Regions from separate parts of the Pseudogracilibacillus sp. SE30717A genome, predicted to be linked through region 1. Evidence: riboswitches for the same ligand, from Rfam matches in the RefSeq annotation. Region 1 holds a riboswitch; each other region holds the start of a gene.
The links. A riboswitch is a leader RNA that binds a small molecule or an ion and turns the genes downstream of it on or off. The one in region 1 is predicted to bind S-adenosylmethionine.
Positions count from the first base shown of each region.

Region 2: another riboswitch for S-adenosylmethionine. It lies ahead of SPD48_RS16155 (O-acetylhomoserine aminocarboxypropyltransferase/cysteine synthase family protein); the one in region 1 lies ahead of SPD48_RS01220 (aminotransferase class I/II-fold pyridoxal phosphate-dependent enzyme).
Region 3: another riboswitch for S-adenosylmethionine. It lies ahead of SPD48_RS08465 (OsmC family protein); the one in region 1 lies ahead of SPD48_RS01220 (aminotransferase class I/II-fold pyridoxal phosphate-dependent enzyme).
Region 4: another riboswitch for S-adenosylmethionine. It lies ahead of metK (methionine adenosyltransferase); the one in region 1 lies ahead of SPD48_RS01220 (aminotransferase class I/II-fold pyridoxal phosphate-dependent enzyme).

Region 1 is NZ_JAXHDF010000001.1:265,322-270,678, reverse strand. It holds gene SPD48_RS01230 (YpmS family protein) at 1-346, opposite strand, end outside; gene SPD48_RS01225 (SGNH/GDSL hydrolase family protein) at 318-1,250, opposite strand; gene SPD48_RS01220 (aminotransferase class I/II-fold pyridoxal phosphate-dependent enzyme) at 1,417-3,093, opposite strand; SAM riboswitch class I at 3,241-3,360, opposite strand; gene SPD48_RS01215 (hybrid sensor histidine kinase/response regulator) at 3,535-5,357, shown strand, end outside.
Region 2 is NZ_JAXHDF010000010.1:118,428-123,784, reverse strand. It holds gene SPD48_RS16165 (ArsR/SmtB family transcription factor) at 43-1,083, opposite strand; gene SPD48_RS16160 (NCS2 family permease) at 1,337-2,632, shown strand; SAM riboswitch class I at 2,928-3,038, shown strand; partial or broken gene SPD48_RS16155 (O-acetylhomoserine aminocarboxypropyltransferase/cysteine synthase family protein) at 3,531-4,850, shown strand; gene SPD48_RS16150 (sugar ABC transporter substrate-binding protein) at 4,989-5,357, shown strand, end outside.
Region 3 is NZ_JAXHDF010000004.1:297,190-302,546, forward strand. It holds gene SPD48_RS08455 (MDR family MFS transporter) at 1-865, opposite strand, end outside; gene SPD48_RS08460 (phosphotransferase enzyme family protein) at 1,389-2,327, shown strand; SAM riboswitch class I at 2,633-2,739, shown strand; gene SPD48_RS08465 (OsmC family protein) at 2,880-3,368, shown strand; gene SPD48_RS08470 (sodium:solute symporter family protein) at 3,368-4,990, shown strand; gene SPD48_RS08475 (cytochrome P450) at 5,194-5,357, opposite strand, start outside.
Region 4 is NZ_JAXHDF010000004.1:6,536-11,892, forward strand. It holds gene SPD48_RS07030 (GntP family permease) at 1-86, shown strand, start outside; gene metK (methionine adenosyltransferase) at 146-1,339, opposite strand; SAM riboswitch class I at 1,484-1,593, opposite strand; gene pckA (phosphoenolpyruvate carboxykinase (ATP)) at 1,851-3,434, shown strand; gene SPD48_RS07045 (ABC transporter substrate-binding protein) at 3,612-4,601, shown strand; gene SPD48_RS07050 (ABC transporter ATP-binding protein) at 4,613-5,357, shown strand, end outside.

The sequences.
Region 1 (5,357 bases):
GCTCAAAATGGATTAGAAGTGGTACTGTTGTTGAAAATAGTGGTAATTCTCCATACAATTGAACATCATCATCTAGGTTTATGGAGTAATTATGATTTGTATTCGCAAGCAATTTGTCCAGATACGCATTTACTAAATTATTTAGATTTTGTTTAGTTGTTCGGACGACAAACTGAGAACTGTTTTCCACTTTATATTTATTGCTTGATATTTCTAATTCAGTTTTTGGTATTGGCGAATAAAGGTAAAAAGCGAGAAGCAAAATAATTCCCGCATTTATTATACAAAGAGTGATAAAGCGTTTTTTCCATTTTGAATTATTGAATTGTTGCCTCTGTATGTTCATCGCCGTCACCCTCATCCAACACATATTGTAATATACGATTCGCCATTAATCTATATCCTAAAGCATTAGGATGAAAATTATCATCTGAGAAGTAATTCGTTTCAGCGTTATCAAATAAATCTTTAATGGGGATATAGTGCACATTACTGTATTTTTCTGTAACGTCTTCCCCGATTTGATTCCAACTGTCAACAATATATTCTAATTCCTCAATGTCAGCAAAATATTCTTGAAACGGATTATAGAAACCAATTAAATAGATATCTGCTTCCCCGTTTATTTCTTGAATTTTTGTAAAAATATTTTCTAATCGCTGTTCATATCTAATTTGCTCTGAAGTGAATTTCTCGAGAGTTAAGTCTGTGAAATTTTCCTTAAAAACTTGCATAATATCGTTTGCCCCAATAGTGATTAATACAATATCAGCATTATCAAGCGCTTCTGTTACATCTTCATCTTCTAAGCGAATAAGTAATTGACCGCTACGGCTTCCTCTCTTAGCAAAGTTCTGAAATTGAGCTACTTGTTTATCTTGATTAATTGTATCATCTAAAATGCCTACATACCCGCTATTATTCGTTTCATCCCCACTTCCTTCTGTTAAAGAGTCACCGAGTGTTACTACATTTACATCATGGGTGAAGAAGAAACTGGAGGCCTTTTTTAATTTATCAGAAATAAATTCTCTAATAGGATCTTCTTTTACTTTTACTGCTACTTCTATATCTTCTTCCTCTTGCTCTTCTGGACTTGCAGTTTTATCATCTATGTTATGCTCATCTTTTGGTTGAACAATTTCCTTAATCGGTTTTGTAGGAGTAGGTTCTTCCTTGGCGAATATAAAAAGGATAAGTCCGCCTGTTAGTATGAGTATAATGAATATTAATTTTTTAATGGTAATCACACCTAAATCCTTAAATTAGTATATATATATTATAAAACATAACATGTTTATGTGTAAGTTGTATATTAACATAGTTTACCTTTAATATTTACCAATAAACTTAAAATGTTAAAAGAAAAAACCGCCTTATGCAGATAAGGCGGAAAACGAGTTAAATATTATTTGTTTATTTAATAAGTGATGCTTCTGGTTTATTGGAACGTATTCGTGCAGCTTCCTCTAATATGTCTTTTCCTTTAATGATTGTTACGTTAGGATCAACATATTCAATTGATGAAGGGTCTAATGTCCAAATGATTTTAAGTCCTTTATTCGTCAATGATTTTGATTCAGCATCAGATAATGGTTCGTCGGTAACAATGACGTCAATGATATCATCTTCGTTAGCTTCTTCAAGATTAATTATTTTATATCCTCGATTTTCAAGTGCATTTAATGTTTCCTTTAAGTTGCTATTTTCTTTTAAAGCGATTGTTTTTTGTCTTAAACCTGCACTACGATCAAATGGTGTAGAAAACAACCATTTAATTGCATCTTCTTCCGTTGTTTCTATCGTTGAAATTCCTGTAGCTTTTTTAATAGCTTCATCTAGTGTTTGAATGATATCCTCTATTGACTCAATTCCAACAGATAATCTGACAAGTTCTTCTGTTACCCCACTTTTCTTTAAATCTTCTGGGCTTAATTGTTGATGTGTTGTTGACGCAGGATGAATGATAAGCGATTTTGCATCCCCGACATTTGCTACATGTGACCATAGATCAATGGAATCAATTAATTTTTTCCCAGCTTCTAGACCGCCTTTAATACCAAACGTAATGACAGAGCCATATCCAGAAGAAAAATATTTATTAGCTAATTCATGGGAAGGATGATCTTGTAATCCAGGAAAATTAACCCACTCAACAGCAGGATGACTTTGTAAGTAACCTGCAACTTTTAGCGCATTTTCATTATGACGCTTTAGACGGACATGCAAGGTTTCTAGCCCTTGCAGTAATAAAAATGCATTATGTGGACTAATGGAAGCTCCTGTATCCCTTAATAATTGAACCCGTAGGCGAAGGGCAAAAGCGACGGGACCAAGATCTGCGAATCGGACGCCACCATAGCTTTCGTCAGGTTCAGTAAAACCCGGGAATTTTTCGCTATTCCAATTGAAGCGACCACCATCTACAACTACACCACCAATTGATGTTCCGTGTCCCCCAATCCACTTTGTTGCAGAATGAACAACAATATCGGCCCCCCACTGGATTGGCTTTGCAAACTTTGGAGCAAATGTATTATCGATAATTAAAGGAATTCCATGATCATGTGCAATAGTAGCTATTGTTTCAATATCGAAAACATGTAAACTAGGATTCGTTATTGTCTCCCCAAAAATTGCTTTTGTTTTATCGGTAATGGCAGCTTTAACTTCATCTGGATTTGTTCCATCAACTATTTTTACGTTAATACCAAAACGAGGTAATGTATGAACAAATAGATTGTATGTGCCTCCATATAAATTACTGTCTGCGACAATTTCATCTCCAGCACTTGCAACGTTTAAAATAGCATACGTAATAGCTGCCATTCCAGAAGAAGTTGCCACTGCAGCAGTTCCATCTTCTAATAAAGCAACTCGTTGCTCAAATGCATCTGTTGTCGGGTTCATAATTCTCGTATAAATATTTCCTGTTTCCGCAAGTCCAAATAAATTTTTAGCATGCTCTGTATCGCGAAAAACATAAGATGTTGTTTGATGAATTGGTACCGCACGTGAACCTGTAACTGGATCCGGCTCTTGACCTCCGTGTAATAGAATCGTATCGTCCTTTTGAAACTTGAATTCTGACATAGATAAAACTCCTCCTTGGATTTTAGAGAATACATCTCTATTTCTTTAATTAAAGCAATGTAAATCACTTTCAATGTAGAGGAGGATAAATAAAAACCCTCTTCTACGAAAGATAGAAGAGGGTGTTGTGTAAAAAACCGTTTCCTCCTCTTATCTTCCAGACTAAATTGTGTCTGTAGGATTTGGCACCTTTAAAAGATTTTATAAAAACCTTTTATGGTTGCTGGACTTCATCGGGCCTATTCCCTCCGTCACTCTTGATAAGAGATGTTCATATTTGAAATTACTAATTATTATACAGGTTGCATATAGAATGTCAACTATAAAACTTGGAATTAATTGAATAATAAAATATTTAGATTGAAAATTAATCTTGTAAAAGTAAGTACCTTCACTGATAATTAGTTTAATTATCCGTTTTTGATGAAGGGTTGAGAAACGATGTTGACTAATAATAAAATTTCCTATAAAAAAATATTTCTTTTAATAAGTATTTTCTTACTTGTATTAACAACCTTTCGTATTGGGTGGATTTTTTACCACAAAACTCCCGACCATCCTCACGCGGAAAAGGGAGTTATAGATTTAAGGGAGTGGAACTTTACAGATAGTCAGACAATTACACTCAATGGGGAGTGGGAGTTTTATCCGAATCAATTTATCCATTCAAATTTTGTTCCAGCAGATAACTATACGATTGTACCAGGATTATGGAATAGCATGGATGAAGATAAGGAAATAAACTATGGCACCTATCGATTAAAAATACTTTTACCGACTGTCGATAGTATAAATGAACAGGGGAATTATGGATTAATTTTTAAGGATCTTGAATCAGCGGCAAGCGTGTATGTTAATGGACAATTAGTAACAGAATCAGGTTTACCTTCAGATACAATTAGTCATTACGAAAGTAAGCTGGGAATCTATAAAGCTTTTTTTCATGCGGATAGTGATGAAATAGAACTAGTAATTGAAGTAGCTAACTATGAAAACACGTTTGCAGGAGGAATTCCCAACCCTGTTAAATTCGGATTAGGAGACGCTGTAGAAAAGAACCTGTTTTTTGCACATAGTGCACAGTTAATGGTCGTTTTAATCTTGCTTGTACATAGTGCCTATGCTTTTGGTTTATATATTATGGGGCGGAATGTATTTCATAAAGAACTAGTATATTTCGGTTTTTTACTTATTTTTGCTGCCTTTTCAGTCATAGTTGATGATGATAAATTAATCCTCAATTGGTTTCCAATTAACGCTGAATGGTCACTGAAACTAATCTATTTGTCATTCGCCGGGACTGTCTATTTTATTCTTAAATTTATAAAATATGTGTTTAACTTAGCCCAAGCTTTCTTTAATGTATTATTTGTAACATATGTGCTTCTAACGCTTGCTTTATTTATTATTCCGTCATCATACATGATGTTTGTCGGTTATGGAATTATGTTAACAAATGTGATTTCGTATACATTCATTTTTATTATTGTACTTCAGATAATTAAAAAGGGCGATTCCGATGCTATATTTATATTAATTGCTAATGTCGTTAATTTATACAATGTTTTATGGGGTTTGGCTCTTAATATGGGTCTGATAGATATACCTTATTATCCGGTGGATTATTTAATAGCTATTATGGCTTTTGCGGGATTCCTCTTTAAGCGTCAAACAAGTGTCATGCAATTAAATGTAAAACAATCGAGAGAACTGAAAAGAGCGGATAAAGCTAAAGACGAATTCTTAGCGAATACATCCCATGAATTACGCAACCCGCTTCATGGAGTCATTAATATTGCTCAAACGATATTAAATAATAAGTCAAATTCATTGTCAGTAGATGACCAGAACAGTTTAAAATTGCTTGTCCGAGTAGGTCAACATATGTCATTTACGTTAAATGATTTACTTGATTTATCGAGGTTGAAGGATAATAAGATTCATTTAAGAAATCAGCCAATTAACCTTCATTCCGTTGTTTCAGGTGTAATCGACATGATACGTTTTATGATGGAAAATAAAAAGCTTAAAGTAATTTTAAAAATCCCAAAGTCGTTTCCATCTGTTTATGCAGATCAACACCGACTAATCCAAATCTTGTTTAATCTGCTACATAATGCAGTTAAGTACACTAATGAAGGTAATATAACAATAGATGCAACCTATAGGGAGAAATTTGCAAAAATAACAGTGACTGATACAGGAATCGGTATGAGCGAGCAAGTACAGGAATCAATTTTTAAACCTTACCAACAGGAAGAGAA
Region 2 (5,357 bases), on a different contig from region 1:
GTGACGTAAAATAAGCCGAAAAAATCGATCGATTTATTTTCTTTATGTTAATAGGTCAATCATTTCGGCAATAGATTGTTTCAATTTATCTTTATTTACTTCATAATAAATTTTATTTTCAAATTTAGTAGTTGTAACAAGACCAAGACGAAACAAGATAGACATATGATGGGATATAGTTGGACTTGATAAGTTAAGACGTTGTGCGAGTTCGTAACCATAACGGGGTTGTTTGTTCAATTCTTGAATAATATTTATCCTTTTACTATCAGACAAAGCACGTGCAAATTCAATAATTTTTTCTTCGGTGTCCTTTTCGTTCATTAACTCTTCAATTAAATTAATCCCTGTGATACTTATAACAAGATCGCAATCAGTGTCATATGAAAAAACAGTTTTACTATGATGATAATAAGAAGGAATAATGATAATCGTGTTTGGAAGTTTTTCAAACGGTGTATTTTCATCAAATCGAATGATCTGATTTAATTGTTGTACACTTAATGATTTTATTTTTTCTATTGCTTCCACATGGGATGTTTCAAGCTGTTTACTATTGGATCTATATATTAGATCATAACCTTGTTGAAGAACTGAAATAAGTTTTTCTTGCGTATTTTCTGCATCAAAATAGAGATAAAATAATTTTGATTTCTCATTGTTTGGTAATGTTGTGTTTTGAATATATTTATGAACTTTTGCGGAGTTTGAGAAAATTGATTCATTGTTAAATAAATTATGTCCTGTGTTAAAGAAGGATGATACGATTTGTTTTGCATCGACTGTTTTTAAAAAAGCTAAACATTTTTCAATATCATGATGTTGATTATGAAGGTAAATCATTTCTATTAAGGATAATCCAAAAAAACTATCGGGGTGAAAAAACATATTAATTTCTTCAAGTAAGTCAGTTGAAAGATCTTGCTGTAACTCTTTAAACCAGTCGTAAAGTCTTTTAGTCTCCTGTTTTTGATAAGTTTCCTTTTCTACGGTTTTAAATTCAGAAATTTGAACGAGTAGAACGAGTAATTCAAAAACAGGTGAACGAGCAACGTAAAAATTGTTGGATAATTTTTCCGCCATTTTGTCACTTCCTAACATGAAGTTTGATGAATATCTAATGTTAAATCAATTTTACCAGCTAAATTCCTGTTTATCATATTTATTTTACCATAAATTTCTATTATGAAAAATAGAATCTAGTTCATTTTAATGTAGAACATAGCTTTCTTGACCTGTATATGTTTAATTGTTATTATTTTTCTATTGTATAAAACATCTTTTGTAAGATAAATTATTTAACTATAAATACGCATAATAGCAGGAGACAGCCTTGATGAAAAACTTTTTTAACTTTACAGAAAGAAATACAACATATAAGAAAGAAATTTTTGCAGGTATTACTACTTTTCTTTCCATCTCTTATATTTTAGTCGTTAATCCGTTAATCTTGAGTGAAGCAGGGATGGATAAGGGAGCTGTATTTACAGCAACTGCCCTGACTTCTATTCTTGGTTCACTCCTTATTGGTCTGCTTGCCAATTTTCCGATTGCCATTGCACCAAGTATGGGATTGAATTCTTTTTTTGCTTTTTCGGTATGTCTTGGGATGGGCATTGAGTGGCAAGTAGCATTAACAGGAGTGTTTATTGCAAGCGTCTTATTTATGATGTTAAGTTTAATGAAAATAAGGGAGAAAATTATTAATGCCATTCCTGAGGATTTAAAACATGCGATTGCAGGCGGGATTGGCTTTTTTATTGCTTTTATCGGACTGAAAAACGCCGGAATCATCATTTCCAATGAGGATACTTTTGTCACAATTGGAAATGTGACTTCTCCCATGACAGCATTAGCTTTATTCGGTCTTGTTATTACTATTTTTATGTTGGTGTATGGAATAAATGGCGGGATTTTTTACGGGATGGTTGTTACAGCTATTGTCGGGATGATGTTTGGGCTTATCAGTACACCTACATCAATTATTGGAAAAATTCCAAGTCTAGCACCAACTTTCGGAGTTGTCTTTACGAATTTACATGAGGTATTTACACCTGAGTTGTTGGCAGTAATATTTACCTTTTTATTTGTAGCCTTTTTTGATACAGCGGGTGCGTTAATTGCACTAACAAGTCAAGCTGGAATAATGAAAAATAATAAAATTCCAAATGCAGGTAGAGCATTACTTGCAGATTCCTCTGCAGGTGTTATTGGTTCCATATTAGGAACATCCACTCCAGCTACCAGTGTGGAGTCATCAGCAGGCATTGCACTTGGTGGAAAAACAGGGTTTACATCTGTCGTTATCGCATTTTGTTTTACGATCGCATTGTTTTTTTCCCCCATTTTAACTGTAATTACAACAGAAGTGACAGCTCCTGCTCTAATTGTAGTTGGCGCATTAATGGCAATGCAAATAAGTAGAATAAATTGGAGTAAGTTAGAAATTGTTATTCCTTCCTTTATTACAATCATTATGATGCCGATGTCTTCAAGTGTGGCAACTGGTATAGCATTTGGTTTTATTCTTTATCCGATAACCTTAGTAGCACAAAAGCGGTACAAAGAAGTTCATCCAATTATGTATGTATTAAGCTTATTATTTGTTTTGTATTTTGTATTTATCGTTTGATAAACGAATTAACACTCAGTGAAAGATCTAATTCATCTGTGATTTTTTTAAAAAGATTCTAAAAGAAGTATGAGAAATCAATAGGTATCATGCATGCTGCATGTAGGTCCGGAATGGAAATTAAAGTAATATCACCTATTAATTACAATTGAGAAATAAAGATTATAATTGATAAAACGAAAATATAAAATAATTTGACAAATATAATTTTTAATCATATACTCTTATCTATCATGTTGCTATAAAGACATGGTGCATACACAATAAAAATTACCTACTAAAATTTATTAGTTTACTCTTATCCAGAGAGGTGGAGGGACAGGCCCTAAGAATCCTCGGCAACCAAATGAGTTAATCTCATTCAGGTGCCAATTCCTGAGAAGCGATTGCTTTTTGTAGATAAGAGAGTTGGAAAAATTGATATTGACCATCCAATCTCTCTGTATTTTGCAGAGAGATTTTTATATTTAATGAGGCTGGGATAAAACAAAATAGTAGATATAAAACATGAATACTACTCCAAATTAACGAAAGAAATATTCGTAGACTCTTGCCAGAAGATGTCGCTCTTATGCCAGTGATAAAAGCGGAGTATATTTCTGTAGCGACTATAATAAGCATTCGTGTTTTAATAACTCTATATAACTTATATCTCAACCTCTTTATATATAACAGGTAATTACTATTAACTAAATTTTCTTATTAGGTAGGAAATAAACAAGTTTTGATAAATTGCGATTAGTTAGGAAAATTAATCTGTATGCAAGGTTAATTCCTAGTCAGGTCAGATGTATTATACATAAAAAAGTAGCATAGTAGATGTATATTCTATAAATCGAGTGAGTTATCAGAAAATTGCGCGCTTTAAATAGGCAGTATTTTTGTAGGAGGAAAGCTGATGAGTAAGGGGCAAAAAATAGAAACATTATTATTGCACGGAGGACAAGAAGTTGATCCGACAACAGGATCACGAGCGGTACCTATCTATCAAACAACATCATACGTTTTTGAAGATTCCGCCCATGCTGAGAAGTTATTCTCTTTAAATGAAACCGGAAATATATATAGTCGCATGATGAACCCGACCGTTGATGTTTTTGAAAAAAGAATGGCTTTATTGGAGGAAGGTGTTGCAGCAGTAGCGACGTCTTCAGGGATGGCTGCAATTGCGTTATCCGTCCTTAATATCGCCTCGGCTGGAGATGAAATTGTCGCTGCAACCAATATATATGGAGGTACATATAATTTATTCTCTATAACATTACCTAAATACGGAATTAATGTACGGTTTGTCGATCCGTCGAATCCACAAAACTTTAAAAAGGCGATCACGTATAAAACGAAAGCAATTTTTGCTGAAACAATTGGAAACCCGAGTCTACATGTGTTAGATATCCAAGGTGTTGCAAAAATAGCACGTGAGGCAGGTATTCCACTTATTATTGATAACACATTTGCAACGCCGTATGTTTGTAAGCCTATAGAACACGGAGCAGACATAGTTGTTCATTCGGCTACAAAATGGATAGGTGGTCATGGGACGTCAATTGGTGGCATTGTGGTAGACGGCGGTAATTTTGATTGGAACTCGAAAAAGTTTCCGGGCTTTATTGAACCTGATCGCAGCTATAACGGTATAAGTTATGCAAAAGATTTTGGCGACATTGCCTTTGCGACAAAACTACGTGTTCAATTACTCAGAGACTTTGGTTCATGTTTAAGTCCTTATAATGCGTTTCAATTGCTTCAAGGGGTAGAAACGTTAAATTTACGGGTTGATAGACATAATGAAAATGCGTTAGAGCTAGCAAGACGATTAGAGAAACATCCTGCAGTCGCATGGGTTTCTTATCCTGGATTACCATCTCATCCATCATATGAACATGCTAAAAAACTATTAACCAACGGATTTGGATCTATCGTAGTGTTCGGGATAAAAGGCGGCAGAGAAGCTGGTAGCAGATTAATAGATCATGTCTCGCTATGGTCACATTTAGCAAATGTGGGGGATGCAAAAAGTTTAATTATCCATCCTGCATCAACCACTCATTTACAATTGTCAGATGAAGAACTTGCGGCTACTGGTGTATCAAAAGATTTAGTTAGATTATCAGTAGGTTTAGAAAATATTGATGATATTTATGAAGATTTGGATCAAGCGTTAGAAAAAGCAACAGGTCAACGTGACAATGGAAATAAGGATATAGTAACGAATGACATCTTGCAAAACAATACGGAAGATATTGTGAACAAACTTACTGAAGCAGTTATTCAGCAATTGAAAGACAAAAGAATTTAGTAGAACACTATGCAAATAGTTTTCATAAAAAAATTAGAAAAATCAGGGGGAAAGAAGATGAAAAAGAGAAGTATTTTAACAGCATTTCTACTAACGTTTGCACTCGCGCTGTTTTTAGCCGGATGCGGATCATCTGATGATAAAGCATCAAGTGATGATTCATCAGATAAAGGGGTAAATGAAGATGTGTCATTAGAAGGAGTGCCAGAAAGATTTGCAGATGGAGAGAAAACTAAAATTATGGTTATCCGTAAAATTGGCGGAGACGACCATACAGCACAATTCTTTGCTGGTGCAAAACAAGAAGGAGAAGCGTTAGGCTTCCAAGTAGATACATTTACAGCAAACGGAGATTCAGCTAAATTCAATGATGCTATCGCTCAAGCGATTCAGCAAAACTATGATGGATTAATTATTTCTCATGGT
Region 3 (5,357 bases), on a different contig from region 1:
TTATAATTAAAAACATAAAAACAGCATGGGTGTACATTGGATATTTGAATACCCTTAAATCCATTACAGGCTCTTTTAATTTAAATTGCCTCATTGCAAATAAAATAACACTAATTGTACCTATAATTATAGTCAAATATACACTTGGACTTAGAAATCCTTCTTTACTCTCCCCTGCAGAACTGAACCCATAAATAATCGCTCCAAAACCAACTGAAGAGAATAAAATAGAAAGAACATCAATTTTCGGCTTTGTAACTTCACCTACATTAACTAAATATTTAGATGCGAACAATATTGAAAATAAAGCAAAAGGAATAACAGTAATAAACAGATAGCGCCAACCTAAATATTCAACAATAATCCCGGATAATGTTGGTCCAATAGCAGGAGCAAACATAAAAACTAACCCAACAAGACCCATTATTTTCCCTCGTCGCTCAGGAGGATAAAGGAGTAGAAATACATTAAATATAATTGGCATAAGCAATCCAGTTCCGATTGCCTGTATTAATCGGCCAACTAATAATATCGTAAAGGTAGGTGCCATTGCACTAATTGTGGTACCAATTGTAAAGACAGTCATAACTCCTATAAATAATTGTCTCGTAGTAAACCATTGCACTAATAAAGCAGATATCGGGATGACCATTCCCATCACAAGCATAAATCCCGTTGCCATCCATTGCACTGTTGGCAACGTAATATCAAACTCATTCATTAACGTTATTAAAGCAATATTAAGTAACGTTTCGTTTAATACAGCGAAAAAAGCCCCTATGATTAATGAGATCATAATCGGTAATGTTTTAACATTAGGGTCTTCAGCCAAATATTCATATTTTGGAAAGTCCTTTGTTGTCATAATAATCCCCCATTGTATTTATTATATTTTCGAAGTATATACAAATAAAGCATATTCCATAAATAAACCTCCTATCCAATTCTGAATAGGAGGCAATAATTATAATCGATAGATAACCAAAAAAACGTCAAAAAAGTAAAAGGTTTAAATACAATTATCTATGATAAATTACATACTAATCCTATTTAGAAAAGGGTCGTTATATTGGCTAGATTTTCTTAACTTTGCCGTATATATTAATACACATTATCTTAAAAAATCTTAAAACCAATAACGTAAATTTTTCACAAAATAGGATTATAAAATCATGTAATTCAATCACCTTTCAATTTTTAATGAACCTATATCTTATATAGTAAATGGAAAAATGTCAAGTTTTAGTTATTATTTGTGATCAATTAACTATATTAAATTATTGTGTGAATTTTAAGAAAACACCCAGTATAATGATTATGATATGTTACTTTCGACCTTTAGTATCACAATTTATTATAAATACATATAACTTAAAAAGGAGATTAATATGCAAGAGAGGGCTATAGAACAAGTAAAAAAAATATATGATATAGATAATTCAAGCACTCTTGAACTTTTAGGTGGTTTTGATAATAATGTTTATCTTTGCCGTGATAAAAACATTGTGATTAAATTTCTAGACAAGGTGACTCACAAAAAAGAGTATTTGTTAAATGAGCTAGAGGTTATAAACTTAATGATGACACACGGTATTCATACTCCAGCCCCAATACCTTCGAAAAATGGGATGGTAATTGAATTGATAAAGGGTATGAAAAAAGATTTTTATCTTGTTGCATTTTCCTATGTTAAGGGAAAGATTCTACTAGATTACGAGGAAGACAATCAACTTATTAAACAATGGGGTAAGACGTTAGGTAAAATGCATAATATATCAAAAAATTTTGCTTTTAAACTCGATAATTTTTTTGTGGATTGGAATTATGATATAAATTTCGAGAAATTTTCCAAAGGAAAGGGGCAATTAATAGAAAAAAAATGGAGAACATATATGAAGAAGTTATCTTCAATGTCGTGTAACCAAGATATGTATGGTATTGTCCATCACGATTTACATAATCAAAATATAATAATAAGTGATAATAAAATGTACGTATTGGATTTTGGAGATGTTCGAAAAAGTTGGTATGCCTATGATGCTTCCATACCAGTTTTTCATGCGTTAGAAAAAAACAGGAAGAATAAGACGGATAATATTAAATTTTATGAACGATTTACGAAATATTTCTTTGAAGGATATTGTGAAACGTCTAACTTCTCAATTGATCAATTTAAGCTTATTCCGTTCTTTCTCGAGTATAGGTTGCTATATTCATATTTATTTTTTATAAATTCATTTCCATCTAATAAAATGAGTTCTGATATGAAAAATAGTTTGGATCGCATGAGGTATAGAATTGAAAACAATGTACCATTCATTACTTAAGTATTATAATCACAAGCAATTTTAGAGTAATGCGTCATGCTTTCTTAGGCAGGTTTAGATTTAGTAGATATTGCTTTGACACTCTGCTGTTGTGAGTGTTATGTTTTCTTCTAGTAGTTCTCTAAACATTCAAGTTACATTCGAGTCTAAAGGTAAAGGCTCACATGCTGTTATTGCTCCATATCACATATTGGTGTGCTTATTTAATAATCAGCATTTGTTTTTACTCATAAGAAACGTGTTAACAAAATTATTGACTTTTTAAAATGGTAAGTTTATAATCCTATTAATTAAATAATTAAGAAATCTTATTAAGAGAGGCGGAGGGACTGACCCTGCGAAGCCTCAGCAACCAGCAATTTTTTGTATGGTGCTAATTTCAGAAGAATACTTTGTATTCTGAAGATGAGATGAAATGTTCGTGGTTTTATATACATGCCCTTCTCTCATCATTTCGAGAGGAGGGCTTTTCTTATTGATTAAATGAAAACAGGAAATTTACACCTTTAAATACCACTAAATTTATACGAATACTTATAGGAGGAATTAGACTTGAACACAGAAAAAACTAACTCATCAAACAAAAATCATAGGAAAATTATAGCAAGTTGTAAAAGAACTGGTGAAATGAAGAGTATAAATACCGTTCGAAATTTTTCCTTTCCTATTGACGAACCAATTAAATTAGGCGGAAGTGATGAAGCACCAACTCCTATGGAATATATTTTAGGTTCATTTAATGGATGTATCTTAATTGTTGTGGAAACAATCGCTAAAGAAATTGGATTTACATTTAAAAGCTTGCGATCAGAATCAGTTGGAACAATCGATCGACGAGGCATGCAAGGGGTTGATAATATTAGCCCTCATTTTCAAAATGTAACAAATACTATATGGTTTGAAACAACTGAAAGTGTACATCGAATTCCAGAACTAAAAAAACTCGTTCAAAAAAGATGCCCGGCCTATAATTTATTCTTGGACGCAGGGATTAACATAACATTGGATTGGATTTATCTCGAAAAAGGCGGTGAGCAATAATGACTTCATATGGATGGTGGTTAATAATATTTGCGATTGTTTACACATTTGGATTAATTTTAGCAGGACAAATTTCAAGAAAAAAAGCTAATAAGACTGGATACTTTGTCGGAGGTCGTTCATTTAATAAATGGATCGTTGCTTTTTGCATTACAGGCTTATTCTCGGGCTCTACTTTTATTTCCATTCTAGAGTTATCTTACCTAACAGGAGTATCAGCTATCTGGTATGGGGTTGCGGAGACTGTCCAAGTATTGATCATCGCTTTTATCATTATTGGGCCATTTCGCGAAAAATTAGTTGTCACTGTTTCAGGTTTAATTGGAGACCGTTATGGAAGAGCAGCACTTGGGATTGGTGGCGCTATTACCGCCTTTGCTTTTCCAATGTGGTCAGTTGCTACCGCAATCGCTTTCGCTTCAGCCGTCCATGTGTTTACTGGAATTTCATTAACATTATCAGTCGCCTTTACTGCGTTTCTATTATATCTTTATTTGAAAGCTGGAGGCATGTGGTCAATCGCCCTCACTCAAACAATGAACTTTTTTGTTTTTATTATTATGTTCATCATCGGCATACTAGCATTTTTTATCAATCCTGGAATTGATGGTCTACGCTCATTTGCAGTCTCAAACCCAGCAATGTTTCAATTAGATAGTGCCGGAATTCAAGTAATTGTGGCTTGGTTTGGTACATTTTTGGTCAATGTCATTTTAGCGCAAGCTGCTTTTCAAATGGCTTTATCCTGCCGTACACCTGAAGAAGGACAAAAAGGATTAAAGTTAGCTGCCGTCTTTGGTATTCCTTTTATCTTTTTTGGTATTTTATTCGGAATCTCAGCAGCGATCGTCGTTCCAGAAACAACGCTTGGATTAGTAGCTTTACCACAATATTTAATGGAAGTTCTTCCTGCTCCACTTGTTGGATTATTTTTCCTTGGTATCTGGGCTTGTGCATTAAGTTGGGGAGCACCTTGCCAATTTTCTGGAGCGACCAGTTTAGGTAAAGATGTTGGTGGAGCACTTTATCCTAAAGCAACATCAGAACAGCTTATTACGTATACTCAACGTTCCCTATTGGTGCTGACAGGATTGATGATTATATTTGGTATGTTAAGAACAGAACAAGCTGCATGGTGGAATATTTTAGCATGGACAATGAGAAACTCTGCTACCTTTGCTCCTGTTGTTGCGGTATTGTTTTGGAGAGTAGCAACGAAAGAAGCCGTGATTGGTTCAATGATTTTTGGATTTCTATCTGGCATCACATGGTACCATCTTGGTGGCTGGGCTCCAAATGAATTCTATTTAAATATTCATCCGGTTTGGATTGGAATGTCAGCGAATATAAGTGTTTTAGCTCTTATTACATTGATCCAACAGGCAGCTAACTTGGAATTCAATTTCCTTTCATCAAAGTCGAGAAAAGGGCACTATGCATTATTCTCCGGTTTATTAGTTTTAATTGCTTTAGTATTAAAATTTCATGTTATATACGAATATGGATTGCTTGGGATATTCCTCTTCTCGATTCTTCTGTGTTTATTTATAGCAACAATTATCTACGTACCATCAACAAAAACTGTTTTACCTTACGAACATAAGGTTGTGAAAGCAAAATAGTTAACTCAGTTGGGAAGCTATTTGTAATAGAATAGCTTCTTTTTTGTGAAAATAGAAGTTAATAAAGGTTGAAATTTGTTACGAAGAAAACAAATTTTTTTATACTTTATATGATAAAAGAGCAGATAAAGCATAGGAGCTAGGATAGAAGTTATCCTAGCACTTTTTTTTGCAGCTTACATTTAAACTTGTACACACTTTTTTTAAATACGTTGAACATCCTGTATTATAAATCCGCTTTTTGGTACACTAGGCATTCGCCTGACGCTCATATTGAGATTCTGTTTAGGCACCGTATAATCCATTTTATTGACCATGATATCCAAGCATGTTTTCATCACTTCGATTGTTAACCATTCACCTGCGC
Region 4 (5,357 bases), on a different contig from region 1:
CATTGAAATCTTGGACAGTAATGGAAACAATTATCGCTCTCGTTGGTTTTGCAGTTGTGTTTGTTCTTAGTTTATTTATTCGTTAATAAAACGAAAAGCTTGCCTTACAGTTATTTGATATATAACGATAAGGCAAGCTTCTTTTTTAAACATACTTCAATAATGATTTTTGTAAACTTTCAACTTTGTCCGTTTTCTCCCAAGGTAAATTTAAATCTCCTCGTCCGAAATGGCCATAAGCAGCAACTTGTCGATAAATAGGTTTTCTTAAATCTAACATTTCAATAATTCCTGCCGGGCTTAAATCAAATAACTGACGAATTACCTCAACTAACTTATCTTCAGCAACCTTTCCAGTACCAAATGTATTTATCGAAATGGATACTGGTTCCGCAACTCCAATTGCATATGCCAATTGAACTTCACATTTTTCAGCTAAATGAGCCGCTACAATGTTTTTCGCTACATATCTTGCCGCATAAGCTGCCGATCGGTCAACCTTGGTAGGATCTTTCCCACTAAATGCCCCTCCACCATGGCGAGCATATCCGCCGTACGTATCAACGATAATTTTCCTACCAGTTAAACCAGCATCTCCCTGCGGTCCTCCGATAACAAACCTACCTGAGGGATTAATATAATATTTTGTATTCTCATCTAATAAAAAGCTTGGCACTACAGGATGGATGACATATTCCATCATGTCTTTTTCAATTTGTTCTAATGTAAGATCTTCATGATGTTGTGTGGAAATAACGATCGTATCCACGCGGATCGGTTGATCATTTTCATCATATTCAATTGTAACTTGAGTCTTGCCGTCAGGTCGAAGATAATTTAATGTTCCATTTTTACGTACATCTGCCAATTGTTTTGCTAGCCGATGCGCTAGAAATATCGGAAGCGGCATTAAATCCTCCGTTTCATCACAAGCAAAGCCGAACATTAACCCTTGGTCACCTGCCCCAATGGTCTCTTCTTTCCCTTCTTTCCGTGCCTCAAAAGCGGTATCCACACCACTTGCAATATCTGGTGATTGTTCATCAATAGCTGTTAAAACGGAACAAGTTTCCGCATCGAAACCATATTTCGCACGTGTATATCCAATTTCTTTTATCGTGTTTCTTACAGTGCGTGGGATGTCCACATAGGTTGAAGTAGTTATTTCTCCAGCCACTAATACAAGTCCTGTGGTAACTGTCGTCTCACAAGCAACACGAGCATCTGGATCTTTTTTTAAAATTTCATCTAATATAGCATCTGATATTTGGTCACATATTTTATCAGGATGACCTTCTGTAACCGACTCAGATGTAAATAACCGACGATTTTCTGCCATGCTATAATTAGCCTCCTTATTAATGTAACACGGAGCTCAAAAACATCAGAGGTCAAAGGAAGTCTTAATTCATAATTCGTTCGTATTCGTTCAAACAAAAAATCCTTCCCGCTAGTGATAGAGGAAAGGAAATACTGCCTTTCACTCTTATTGCTCAAGGAATTATTTCCTTGCATCAGGTTAGCACCTTTTCACATAATGTGATGGTTGCTGGGCTTCTTCGGGTCTGTCCCTCCACCAACTCCGAATAAGAGAGTCCGTTATGCACTAGCTTACCTCAAAGTGTCTATTTGTGTCAAACAGGAATAATTTATGTTCTTTTTACTCCATTCACAATATTGTAAACATTTTTCCCGAACCACCGTTAATCCGCATATTATAAAGGATAAAAATTCAAAAATTACATATATAATTAGTAAGCTATTTTTGTTTTCACATTTAGTATGGACTATATAATCAAATGTGTTATACTATATTCAGAATTAAGTACTTGTAAAGGATGGTTTGTGTAATGAACATGACAGCAAAGTCTATGAATCAAGAATTAACTGTAAATAATAATGTGCACACCAATTTATCTGTTCCATTATTAGTAGAGAAAATTTTATCTAGAGAAGAAGGTGTCTTAACTGCAACTGGTGCTGTTAAGGCTACTACTGGAAAATATACAGGGCGTTCACCGCAAGATCGATTTATCGTTCGAGACGATGTTTCTGATAATATTGTGGATTGGGGAGCAGTAAATCAGCCGTTAGATGAAACGTCATTTGATAAGTTATATGATAAGGTAATTAATCACTTAAAAGAAAAGAATGAACTGTTTTCATTTAAAGGATTTGCAGGAGCAGATGAAAAATTCCGCTTGCAAGTTGAAGTAATTAATGAATATGCTTGGCACAATTTGTTTGCTCGCCAACTATTTATTACACCTAATGAGAATGAACTTAAAAATCATACATCAGAATTTACTGTTATATCTGCTCCAACATGTAAAGCAGACCCTGAAGTGGATGGGACAAATTCAGAAACATTTATCGTTATATCGTTTAAAAAGCGTGTTGTGCTTATTGGTGGGACAGAATACGCTGGTGAGATTAAGAAATCAATCTTTTCTGTCATGAATTACTTACTTCCACAGCAGAATGTATTATCGATGCACTGCTCTGCAAATGTAGGTGAAGAAGGCGATGTCGCATTATTTTTCGGTTTATCAGGTACAGGTAAAACAACTCTTTCCGCTGATCCTTACCGCAAATTAATTGGTGATGATGAACATGGATGGAGCCCAAATGGAGTCTTTAATATCGAAGGTGGATGTTACGCAAAGTGTGTTGATCTTTCTGAAGAAAAAGAGCCACAAATATATAATGCTATCCGCTTTGGTTCAGTACTTGAAAATGTTGTCTTACATGATGAAACACGCGAACCAGATTACGAAGATACATCTTTAACTGAAAACACAAGAGCAGCATACCCATTAGAAAACATTGACAATATTGTTCAGCCTAGTATCGCTGGCCATCCAAATACGATTATTTTCTTAACAGCTGATGCTTCTGGAACATTGCCACCTATCAGTAAATTAACTAAAGAACAGGCGATGTATCATTTCCTAAGTGGTTATACGAGTAAATTAGCTGGGACAGAACGCGGAGTTACAGAACCTGAAGCTACTTTCTCAGCTTGCTTTGGTTCACCGTTTCTTCCGTTATCACCTAATAAATATGCAGAAATGCTAGGGCAAAAAATTGATCAATACAATGCAAATGTATTCTTAGTTAACACTGGGTGGACTGGTGGCCCTTATGGAATAGGAAGCCGAATGAAGTTATCTTATACGCGCGCAATGATTCATGCAGCATTAGAAGGTGAGTTAAATACGATCGAAACAGTTCAAGATGAAATATTTGGTTTAAATATTCCTGCCCAAGTTCCTGGTGTTCCTGATGAAGTATTAATTCCTAAAGGTACATGGGAAGACAAAAATGCATATGATAAAACAGCCAAGAAATTAGCCACAGAATTCCATGAGAACTTCAAAAAGTTTGCAAACGCAAGCGAAAATATTCAACAAGCGGGACCAATTTATAAATAAATTTTTCATATAAAGCCTCCTCATTCAATGAGGGGCTTTTTTTGCGTATAAGTGACGTACTTCCCTCCCCTTCCAACTACATGTATTTTTTATTCTATTCTACATCCATTGACACACAACTTTACTAATTCGCATAGGCTAATGTTGATATACGAAAAAGTAAAGGAGTCGAATTGAATGAGAATAACAAGATTAGCAAGTGTTTTAATACTCTTTGCTCTCGTACTATTTACAGCTTGTTCTTCCAAAGATGTTTCTGAAGTCAAGTTGGCGGAAGTTACCCGCTCTGTTTTTTACACTCCTCAATATGTTGCAATTGAAAAAGGATTTTTTGAAGAAGAAGGATTGGATGTTGATTTACAAACTACATGGGGAGGAGATAAAACAATGACTGCTCTCCTTTCCGATAATGCGGATGTTGCTTTAGTCGGTTCCGAAACATCCATTTATGTTTACGCACAAGATGCTTCAGATATTGTGATCAATTTTGCACAACTAACACAAACAGATGGGACATTTTTAGTTGCTAAAAGTGAAAAGCCTAATTTTACATGGGAAGACACAAAAGACAGCATTTTCTTGGGGCAACGTAAGGGAGGAATGCCTCAAATGGTAGGAGAATATGTCTTAAAACAACATAATATTGATCCTCATGCTGACCTGGAGTTATTACAAAATATTGATTTCGCCAATATTCCAAGTTCTTTCGTCTCCGGAGATGCTGAATATGTGCAACTTTTTGAACCCACAGCAAGTACGTTTGAAAAAGAAGGTAAAGGTCATGTAATTGCTTCCTTTGGGGAAGAATCAGGCCTGATCCCCTACACGGTGTTTATGACAAAAGAAAGCTATATCAAAGAAAATGAAGACGTCATAAATAGTTTTACAAAAGCAATTTATAAAGCACAAAATTGGGTTGAAGAATCAGATTCTGAAGAAATTGCAAAAGTTGTTCAGCCCTATTTTGAAGATACAGAATTGGATATTTTGACCGCTTCCATAGACCGCTATAAACGACAAGGTTCATTTGCTACAAGTCCTTTATTAACCGAAGAGGCCTGGGATAACTTACAAAACATAATGGATGAAGCGGGAGAGTTACCTAAACATGCACCATATGAAGAGTTAGTGAATACAGATATTGCAAATGAGGTTACTCAAGACTAGGGGGAAAAAGAATGTCATTTTTAACCTTAGATAACGTATCACATTATTACTTTACTACCACCGGATATACGAAAGCACTAGATGAAATTAACTTATCAATTAAAGAAGGAGAATTTGTCTCTATTATTGGACCTAGTGGATGTGGTAAATCGACCATCTTATCTATCATCGCTCGTTTAATGAAACAAACTGAAGGAGAAATAAAATTAAGAAATGAATCGATCATTAATTCCTCGTTGAATATAGGTTATATGCTTCAGCAAGACTATTTATTTCCTTGGAAAACAGTGATGAATAATATTCTACTCGGCCCGAAAATAAGTGAAAACATTACTGATGAAACAAAAAGACTTGCTCGTAAATTATTAGAAGATGTTAATTTGTCTCATACAGAAAATGTGTATCCATCCGAACTATCTGGAGGCATGCGTCAACGGATTGCTTTAGTCAGAACATTAATAACAGATCCCGAAATATTATTATTCGATGAGCCTTTTTCCGCTCTTGATTATGTTACAAAATTAAAATTAGAAAATCTAGTTGCTAAATTAATGAAAACATACAATAAAACTGCCATATTAGTTACGCATGACTTAGGGGAAGCTATTTCAATGAGTGATAGAATCTTTTTAATGGAAGGATCTCCAGGCAGAATTGCTAAAACCTTCAATGTCCCTGAAGAATTACGCAATGAAGCCCCTTTTTTCGTAAGAAGGCATCCTAAATATCAACCTATTTTTGATGAAATATGGGAAC